One region of the Lysinibacillus sp. BNK-21 genome, then DNA from elsewhere that is predicted to be linked to it. Evidence: riboswitches for the same ligand, from Rfam matches in the RefSeq annotation. Region 1 holds a riboswitch; the other holds the start of a gene.

Region 1 (4,419 bases):
GGTACTCGTTGGCTTCATGTTCATGAATAATGACGCTAGCCAAAAAGATCTAGCTAGTACGCCAGAAACGGCTAATTACTCTACGTTACAGGAAGATCGTTCTGCTAAAGAGGCAGCTACCCAGGATGAGGCACTTCAATCCAGTATTGTATCGGAGCATGAGCGTATGTTATCTTTACGGTCGTCTGTCTATGAGGAAGATGTGAAAGATGCTGTCGTTTTCCGTATTGGTTTGGCAGGACGCGATGCAGAAAGTGTTCCAATGACATATGTGATACCAAATGAGCGTGTAGCAACTGATTTTGGAACTGAAAAGCCTTCTACCCTACAGATGTATGAAAAATATGCTCCTCAAATAGATGAAGAAGCCAAAGGGTTTACGGATTATCATCCTTTTAAAGGTGAACTGAAGGAGAAGGAAGACAAGCTTGTCCACGTATTACCAAAGGACAATGACTATGATGTTGCATCAGCTACCGTTAATGAGTACAAAGGGACTTTAGAGGATACCTTCTCGGATTCTGAATATACGGAAGTTGAGATTCAAAATGAAGATGGCACACCTTATGAGTTTTCTCAGGAGGGTGAGCCAAGTCAAGCTATGTCATTAACAAACGCCAAGCATTTTAATTATTATTTATACCAAGATGGTAGTGGGGCAGAATATCTGTCACCAGATTTCCGTCAAACATTTGCTAATGTTACAGAGGCACTTACACTAATGAAAAACAAAAATGATGATGTTTATGTAACAGTGGTTCCTGAAAATGTAACATATACCGTGAAAGAGGAAGCAGAAGGTGTAGTCGTAACATTCGATATTCCCTTAGATTTAGCATCGATGGAGCCAATTCGCGCTACCCAATTGATTGAAGCTATGATGTTAACTGCTGCTAGCTTTGACCAACAATTACGCTTGGATAATGTGGTCCAAGAAAGCTGGGAAGGATTCGATTTAAAAACGTATTTGCCAAAGCCTGTGGGGCCAAATAAACAATATATGCCTTAGTCAAAATCAAAAATGGAGCATTCCTGTAACATGGAATGCTCCATTTTTACAATACTTACAAATCTAATCGGAATTTTTTAAGCAGAACTATTTACTTTTTCTTAATAATTAATTATAGTAAGGTTGTAGTATAAAATAATATGATTCATCTTCGGGGCAGGGTGAAAATCCCGACCGGCGGTAATAGAGTGGTGAACCGTTAATGTTTCCATTAACTCGAATGGTTTATGCTTCGCTCTTCAGCCCGCGACCTGTGCAAATTTATTTGCATGGCTGACTTGGTGTGATTCCGAGGCCGACAGTTAAAGTCTGGATGGGAGAAGATGGAGGTACGATCGTCATTCATTGTTATGAAATAAACTATGACCGAGCGCTTTTTTTGTATGGCTTTTTAAACAGTGCTCAAAAATAGTTTAAATTGACGCCTATTCGTCATGCCTTTCTCCCTTGTGCTCTTTATGCATAAGGGTTTTTTTCGTGCTAACAATTGAAAGATCGTCACCTTTCTTCTTGCGAGATTGAATCAGCAAAGAGGAGAGAGTTTTCTATGAAGAAAAATGTTAAACTTCAATCGTTTATTACGATTGGCATGCTGAGCAGTATTTCGTTTTTATTAATGCTTTTTAATTTCCCAATTCCACCATTCCCAGCATTCTTGGAAGTCGACTTTAGTGATATGCCTGCATTAATAGCAGCCATCACAATGGGGCCTGTAGCTGGTATTTTAGTAGAATTATTTAAAAATGTATTGGATTGGATTTTCTCTGGAACGCCAACAGGTGTGCCAGTAGGTCATATTGCCAACTTTGCAACAGGTATTTTATTTATTTTGCCTGTAAGCCTTATTTTTAATCGCTTTAAAACAATTGCTGGTCTTGTTGGAGGTTTAGCGACTGGAACAGTCGTAATGGCAGTAGGGATGAGTATTTTAAACTACGCAGTATTTTTACCGATGTACACATACTTCTTAGGAATGGAACCTGTTGTAGGTGACTCACTTTATAAAATGATTATCGCTGGGATTTTACCATTTAACATTGTGAAAGGTATTTTATTAACGGCTATTATGGCGTTTTTATTTACAACTATGCGCAAGTGGATCGACCGCCAGCGTTCTATCTATATAACAAAATAATTTTTACTAACCTCGGGTGAACATACCTGAGGTTTTTTGTTGGAAGGAATGATGGATAGGGAAAGGTGTGAAGAATAGAAAGGCAAAACTAACGGATAAATATAGAAAAAAGTAATGGGGTAAAAAAGCTAACTAGTACTTTATAATTATAACCTAGTCGAAAGCTATATTTTCATGTAAAATAGAGAAGAGTTTAGAATGTTTGAGGAGTTTGAAGAGATGAGTGGAAAAAAAGGACAATGGTCTAGTAAATTAGGTTTTATTTTAGCATCAGCTGGTGCGGCGATCGGACTAGGGGCAATTTGGAAACTTCCCTATGTAACAGGACAAAGTGGTGGAGGAGCATTTTTCCTTATCTTTGTGTTATTTACCTTGTTAATAGGACTACCGATGTTATTGTCCGAGTATGTTTTAGGACGTGGTACACAATCCGAGGCTGTAACAGCGTATAAAAAAATTGCTCCAACTAAGCCAGGCTGGGCTTGGATTGGTCGAATGGGCGTGCTAGGCTGTTTTTTATTATTAACTTTTTATAGCGTAGTTGGAGGTTGGATCTTTATTTATAGCGGGCTAGGTGTAGCTGGCGCGGTAATTGATCCAGCAGTAGATCCAACTGAATTATTTGGAAAAATTATAGGCACGCCTTGGATTACGCTAGTTGGTCTAGTGTTGTTTACATTAGCCAACGTACTTGTGATTTCATTAGGTGTACAAAATGGGATTGAAAAGGCCAATAAATGGATGATGCCGTTACTTTTCATAATGTTCATTGTCCTTGTTGTGCGTGCAGTTACATTAGATGGGGCAATGGAAGGGGTAAAATTCTTCTTATGGCCTGATTTCTCGAATATTACGGGTAAGGCATTATTAGAAGCCCTAGGGCAATCGTTCTTTGGGTTAGCAGTAGGCTTTTCTTGTTTAGTTACATATAGCTCTTATCTAAAAAAAGATGTCAGTCTTCCGAATTCAGCGGGTTCTGTAGTGCTGTTAACTGTGCTTGTTTCATTTTTAGCAGGTTTAGCGATTTTCCCTGTTGTGTTCGCCTTTGATTTAGAGCCAGCAGCGGGTCCAGGTTTGCTATTTATGGTGCTACCAACAGCATTTAGTCAAATGCCATTTGGTGAAGTGTTTTTAGCCATGTTTTTATTGCTATTTTTATTTGCTACATTAACGTCATCATTTAGTTTATATGAGATTATCGTCGCGGCATTTATGGAGCATAGTCAGAAATCCCGTCCAATGTGGACACTTTTACTTGGTATAGTCGTATTTATTGCAGCTATTCCAGCAGCACTTTCTTCGAGTGTTTTATCGGATATAATGATTTTTGAGAAAAGTATCTTTGATGCAACCGATTTTTTAGTGTCGAATATCATGCTTCCGCTAGGGAATTTATTCATTGCTATTTTTATTGCCTATGTAGTGGATAAAGATTTTGTGAAGAGAGAATTGCTAACGGGTAGTCAAATGGGACAAGGCTATTATTCGACATATCGTATGTTAATGCTAGTTGTTGTACCGATTATCATTCTAGTTGTGTTTGTTAATATGCTACTGCAGTATTAAAGAAAAGGTATATTCTGCCATAGGAAAAATACCTTCTCTTAGTGTTAAAAACATAACAGCCAATAGAAAGGTAGAAATGGATTTCTATTGAAGGCTACTTGCTTTCCTGTGGGCGAGTGCTAGCAGCTTCCTCCGTGTAGGGGCTCACCTGTCTCGTTAACCCACGGGAGTCAAGAAGCCTTCCACACCAACCCAAAAAATCTCAATCTTTTTAGTAAAGGTTTTCAAATAAAGTAAAGGAGTTCATTACTCTTTATGAAGAGGTGTTGTCACTCAGCACTTCACCGCATTGAAAATAAGAGCCTATCCCCTCTAAGAATCCAGATAATGGGTGATTTGATCACTATGCTACTATGAGGTAAAGACACTTTGGAGAATGGTTGATAGCGTCACTCCTATGGGATTTAGCGGCTCATCGGACGCCCCCCTGGAAAGGACGCTGGCGGAACGGAAATCAACCTCTCGCCTTGCAAAGTTGCTATTTCTACCGTTGACTTCTTCTTTTTTTAACAACATAAAAAGGTGTATTCCGTCTAATAGGAATACACCTTTTATTATGATTATAGAGATTAATAATCGTTAAGTGATAGCTCACCTAGCCAATCTTCTTTAATAATCTTCCTTGCTTGTTCTTCACTTTCGGCAATAGGGAATACTTTATCAACCTGTGAAATAGCGAATAAGTTGCGAATGAAATCATCGACGACAA
Region 2 (4,419 bases), 250 kb from region 1:
ATGCAATGCCGATTCCTGCACAAAAAATGGTTGTCATTTCGGCACTAAAAACCTTGGAGTTAACAATTTCCCCAATCGAATAGGAGAGGTCCTTGAACCAGATTAATAAGCTTAAATAGCCACCAAAGAAAGCAAAAAATAACGTATTGGTATCGGTTCCTAATATATCTCTTCCTATGCTTAAGCCAGCTGTAAATAATTTTTTTCTACTAATCGAAGGATTGCGATAAAAAATCTCATGCATAGAGGTAGCGATGGAAATGGCTACATCCATAATGGCACCTATCGTACTCATAATGATGACTGATGCACCAATCTGCACAAAATTAACACCAATGTAGAGAGAAAAGATGCTGATTTCTTCAGTTGATTCTTCGCCAAACCCTTGGATCATCGACTTTTCCGTTACAAAGGTAATAAAGAGTAGTAACACACCTATCGTCACCATCGTCGAGATAAAGGCTGTAATGGTTTTACTGTTTGTTTTATTGATATAGAAAAGACTAATACAGCTAATGACCGTACAGGCAATAAACGTCAAGATGATGGGGCTATTTTTAGGGTTTGTCATTAAAAAAATGGTGACAAAGAGCACACCAAAGTTTAGGAATAAAGAAAGAAATGAGCGTATCCCCTGTCTACCGCCGACAAGTACCATTAACACGAATAATATAACTGCTAATAAGACGACAACATTCATCCTTGAACCCTCTTTCGATTAATGAAAAATATAGCGGTATACTGACTGATAGGAATCGTAAGGACAACACCAATACCCCCTGCTAAGGCACGGGCTAATTCTAAAGAAAGATTTAAGGACAATGTAAGCCCTAATGTGGAAGAATTTTTTAAATAGAGAATAATCATAGGTATGGAGCCGCAAAGGTAGGCAAAGAATAAGATACTTGTAATGGTACCCATAATATCTTTACCGATTTCATGTCCCGAAGATTTCAGAGCCTTGACAGAGATTGTAGGATCTTGCTCGTATAAAGCAAAAATTGAGGAAGCCATTGTAATAGAAACATCCATTACTGCCCCAAGTGAGCCAATAAATAAACCTGCCATAAAGACAGTACGATAAGGACGTGTTAAAAATTGCATTTCTTCATAACGAAGACCATTTTCACCTGTCAACCACATTACAATAGAGCTTATGATAAGCGCTATAACAGTGCCTAAAAGTGTGGACACGATGGCTACATATGTTTTTGTATGCAATCCACTAATAAGTAGTAGCGAAATAATCGTAAATAGCAGGGCGCAAATGCCGCTGACTAATAACAGGCTTACGCCCCCATGCTTCACATAAAGATCTAATGCGAATGATAAAATCACAGCATTGACACTCAAACTAATGATAGAAAATAAGCCTTGTCTTTTACCTACAATAAGTAGGGCAAAAATAAAAATCCATGCAATCATTACCATGGTTTGATCTCGTTTTAAATCGAGAATGGTTCCTGTTAAAACAGATTGTGTTGTGCGATCATCTAGCGTGACAAAGATTTCATTGCCTACATGGTATTCTTGATCAAAAGCACCAGACGAAGAATAGTCATTCGTCAAATGAATGGATTGCCCCTTATGCTGACCATTTTTGATAATGGCCATAATCTCCTGTGTAAACAAAAAATCCTCATTTTCATACATATCTGTCATCGGTTCTGATGCTGTTACATCCACTTGCGTTATTTCCGCTATCGGTCGATCATAAAATTGTTCGTTATGATGTACGAAAACGATCGAAACCCCACAACAGAGTGCTAATAGGGCATAGAAAATAGCTTGTTTAAAAGGTATATTTTTAAAAAATGTCAAGTAAATGACCTCCAAACTGCTAGACTGAATAGTCACTTGTAAAGGAACGTTTTTTTGATTAAGAAGTTCCATAAACAGGTTAAATGTCATCATTTTAATAACATCTTTTACATTTTTCAAGTCGAGTCAAAGCTGTTTAAAATTTATGCTTCGAAAAAAATTTAAAAAGAAGGATGGATAATATAATAAAATAGTGTTATCGTAAGATTAGCTAAATAAAAATATTCTTCGGGGTAGGGTGAAATTCCCGATCGGCGGTGATGAAGCAATTCAAAGTCCGTGAGCGCAAGCTGATTTGGTGCAAATCCAAAACCGACAGTTACAGTCTGGATGGGAGAAGGGTAAAAATGCGAACTTTTTAAATTGATTCTAATTTAGAAGGTTTATTTGACTATGCATTTATTACAAAACTTCCCAATCATCTTGTGGGAAGTTTTTTTATTTAGCCACAATCGAATAGAAGATGTTCTTCGGGGTAGGGTGAAATTCCCAATCGGCGGTGATGAAGCAATTCAAAGTCCGTGAGCGCAAGCTGATTTGGTGCAAATCCAAAACCGACAGTGATAGTCTGGATGGGAGAAGAACGAGTGAGATGACAGTCTATGAAAAAATTGTTTTCAAATAGGCTTATTTGTTGATGTCTTATACTCCCAAAACCCCTTTGATGTAAAGGGGTTTTTATTTTTTATTGCTAACGAGAGAAGGGAGAAGGATAAGGCACAAAAACAGGTGGATCAACTTTAAAAGTTAAGGATAGAAGTGCTAATAAAGTAGAGTAGGTGATGGAATGTTTACAGGACTTGTAGAGGATATTGGTATCATAAAAGCCGTGCAAAGCGATCGGGACAGTATGAAAATTACGGTTCAATCAGCCAAGATAACGGAGGATGTCAAGCTTGGTGACAGTATAGCGGTCAATGGAGTTTGTTTAACGGTGACAAATTTCACACAACAGCAGCTTACGATGGATGTTATGCCTGAAACAGTCAAAGCAACAAATCTACAGCAGCTGGCAATAGGCGATTCTGTTAATTTGGAGCGTGCCATGCCTGCTAATGGACGATTTGGTGGCCATTTTGTTGCTGGTCATGTTGATGGAGTCGGCAAAATTTTGCGAAAACGTCCAGTAGCAAACGCCGTTTATATTGATATCGAAATGTCAGAGGAACTAACCAACTTTTGTATTCCAAAGGGTTCCATAACAATTGATGGCACAAGCTTAACCCTTTTTCATGTTGAAGCCAAGAGTGTCACAATTTCACTTATTCCTCATACTTACAAAGAAACCGTTTTAGGTATGAAGAGGGTTGGAGCAATCGTTAATATCGAAACCGATTTAGTTGGAAAATACATTATAGGGCAATTAAAAAAGGGGCAAACAACGCCAGCTATTACAAGAGATTATTTAGCACAACATGGTTTTTAAATCACAGAATAGGAGTTGATCATCGTGCTACATTCAATTGAAGAAGCCATAGAGGATTTAAGGCAGGGCAATATGATTGTGGTGGTTGATGATGAGGATCGAGAAAATGAAGGAGATCTTCTGGCACTCGCTGAATTCATCACACCAGCAACAATCAACTTTATGGCAACCAATGGTAGAGGTTTAATTTGTACGCCGATTTCGCAGCAGCTTGCACAAAAGCTAGATTTATATCCAATGGTTCAGCACAATACAGATAACCATCAAACCGCATTTACGGTAAGTATCGATCATGTAGAAACAACGACAGGGATTAGCGCCTTTGAGCGTGCGCTAACGATACAAAGAATGATAGAAAAGCAAGCTAAGCCAACTGATTTTCGTCGACCAGGCCATATTTTTCCGTTGATTGCGAAAGAGCAAGGCGTGCTGGAACGGAGAGGGCACACGGAGGCCACTATTGATCTAGCGAAGCTTTGTCATAGCGTACCTGCAGGTGTTATTTGCGAAATTATGGGTGATGATGGGCACATGCTTCGGTTTGAAGAACTAACAAAGTTTGCTGCACATCATGGCTTAAAAATGATCTCGATAGAAGCATTGGTTGCTTATCGTAAACAATTATCCACTAATAAAACTAAAATTTCTATGTAAAAAGGAGAAGGAACAATGGGTCAAACATTTGAAGCACAATTAATTGGAACGGATTTGAAAATTGCAGTAGTAGTGGGTCGTTTTAATGAGTTTATTACTAGCAAATTATTGGATGGGGCAATGGATGGTTTAACTCGTCATGGGGTTAATTCTGCATCTATTGATGTTGCATGGGTGCCAGGAGCTTTTGAAGTTCCTTTTATAGCCAAACAACTGGCAGAAACGAAGAAATATGATGCTATTATTGGTTTAGGTACTGTTATTCGTGGCTCTACAACACACTATGACTATGTTTGTAATGAATCGGCAAAAGGCATTGCCAATGTGTCATTGTCAACGAATGTACCTGTTATTTTTGGAATTGTTACTACTGAAAATATTGAACAGGCAATTGAACGTGCAGGAACAAAATCTGGTAATAAAGGCTATGATGCGGCAATGTCTGCAATTGAGATGGCAAATCTAAAGAAAATGATTGGATCAGGACAATTTGAATAGTCTTCACAACATTTGTTTCT

The links. Region 1 has a riboswitch for FMN ahead of ACMGGO_RS16470 (ECF transporter S component). Riboswitches for the same ligand answer to the same signal wherever they lie in the genome.
Region 2: another riboswitch for FMN. It lies ahead of ribE (riboflavin synthase); the one in region 1 lies ahead of ACMGGO_RS16470 (ECF transporter S component).

What each region holds. Positions count from the first base shown of each region.
Region 1 is NZ_JBLQTS010000001.1:3,205,812-3,210,230, reverse strand. It holds gene ACMGGO_RS16475 (RNA polymerase subunit sigma) at 1-1,009, shown strand, start outside; FMN riboswitch at 1,153-1,338, shown strand; gene ACMGGO_RS16470 (ECF transporter S component) at 1,557-2,144, shown strand; gene ACMGGO_RS16465 (sodium-dependent transporter) at 2,364-3,710, shown strand; gene ACMGGO_RS16460 (STAS domain-containing protein) at 4,280-4,419, opposite strand, start outside.
Region 2 is NZ_JBLQTS010000001.1:2,951,753-2,956,171, reverse strand. It holds gene ACMGGO_RS15195 (YibE/F family protein) at 1-700, opposite strand, end outside; gene ACMGGO_RS15190 (YibE/F family protein) at 697-1,821, opposite strand; FMN riboswitch at 2,042-2,167, shown strand; FMN riboswitch at 2,284-2,409, shown strand; gene ribE (riboflavin synthase) at 2,609-3,247, shown strand; gene ribB (3,4-dihydroxy-2-butanone-4-phosphate synthase) at 3,272-3,901, shown strand; gene ribE (6,7-dimethyl-8-ribityllumazine synthase) at 3,917-4,399, shown strand.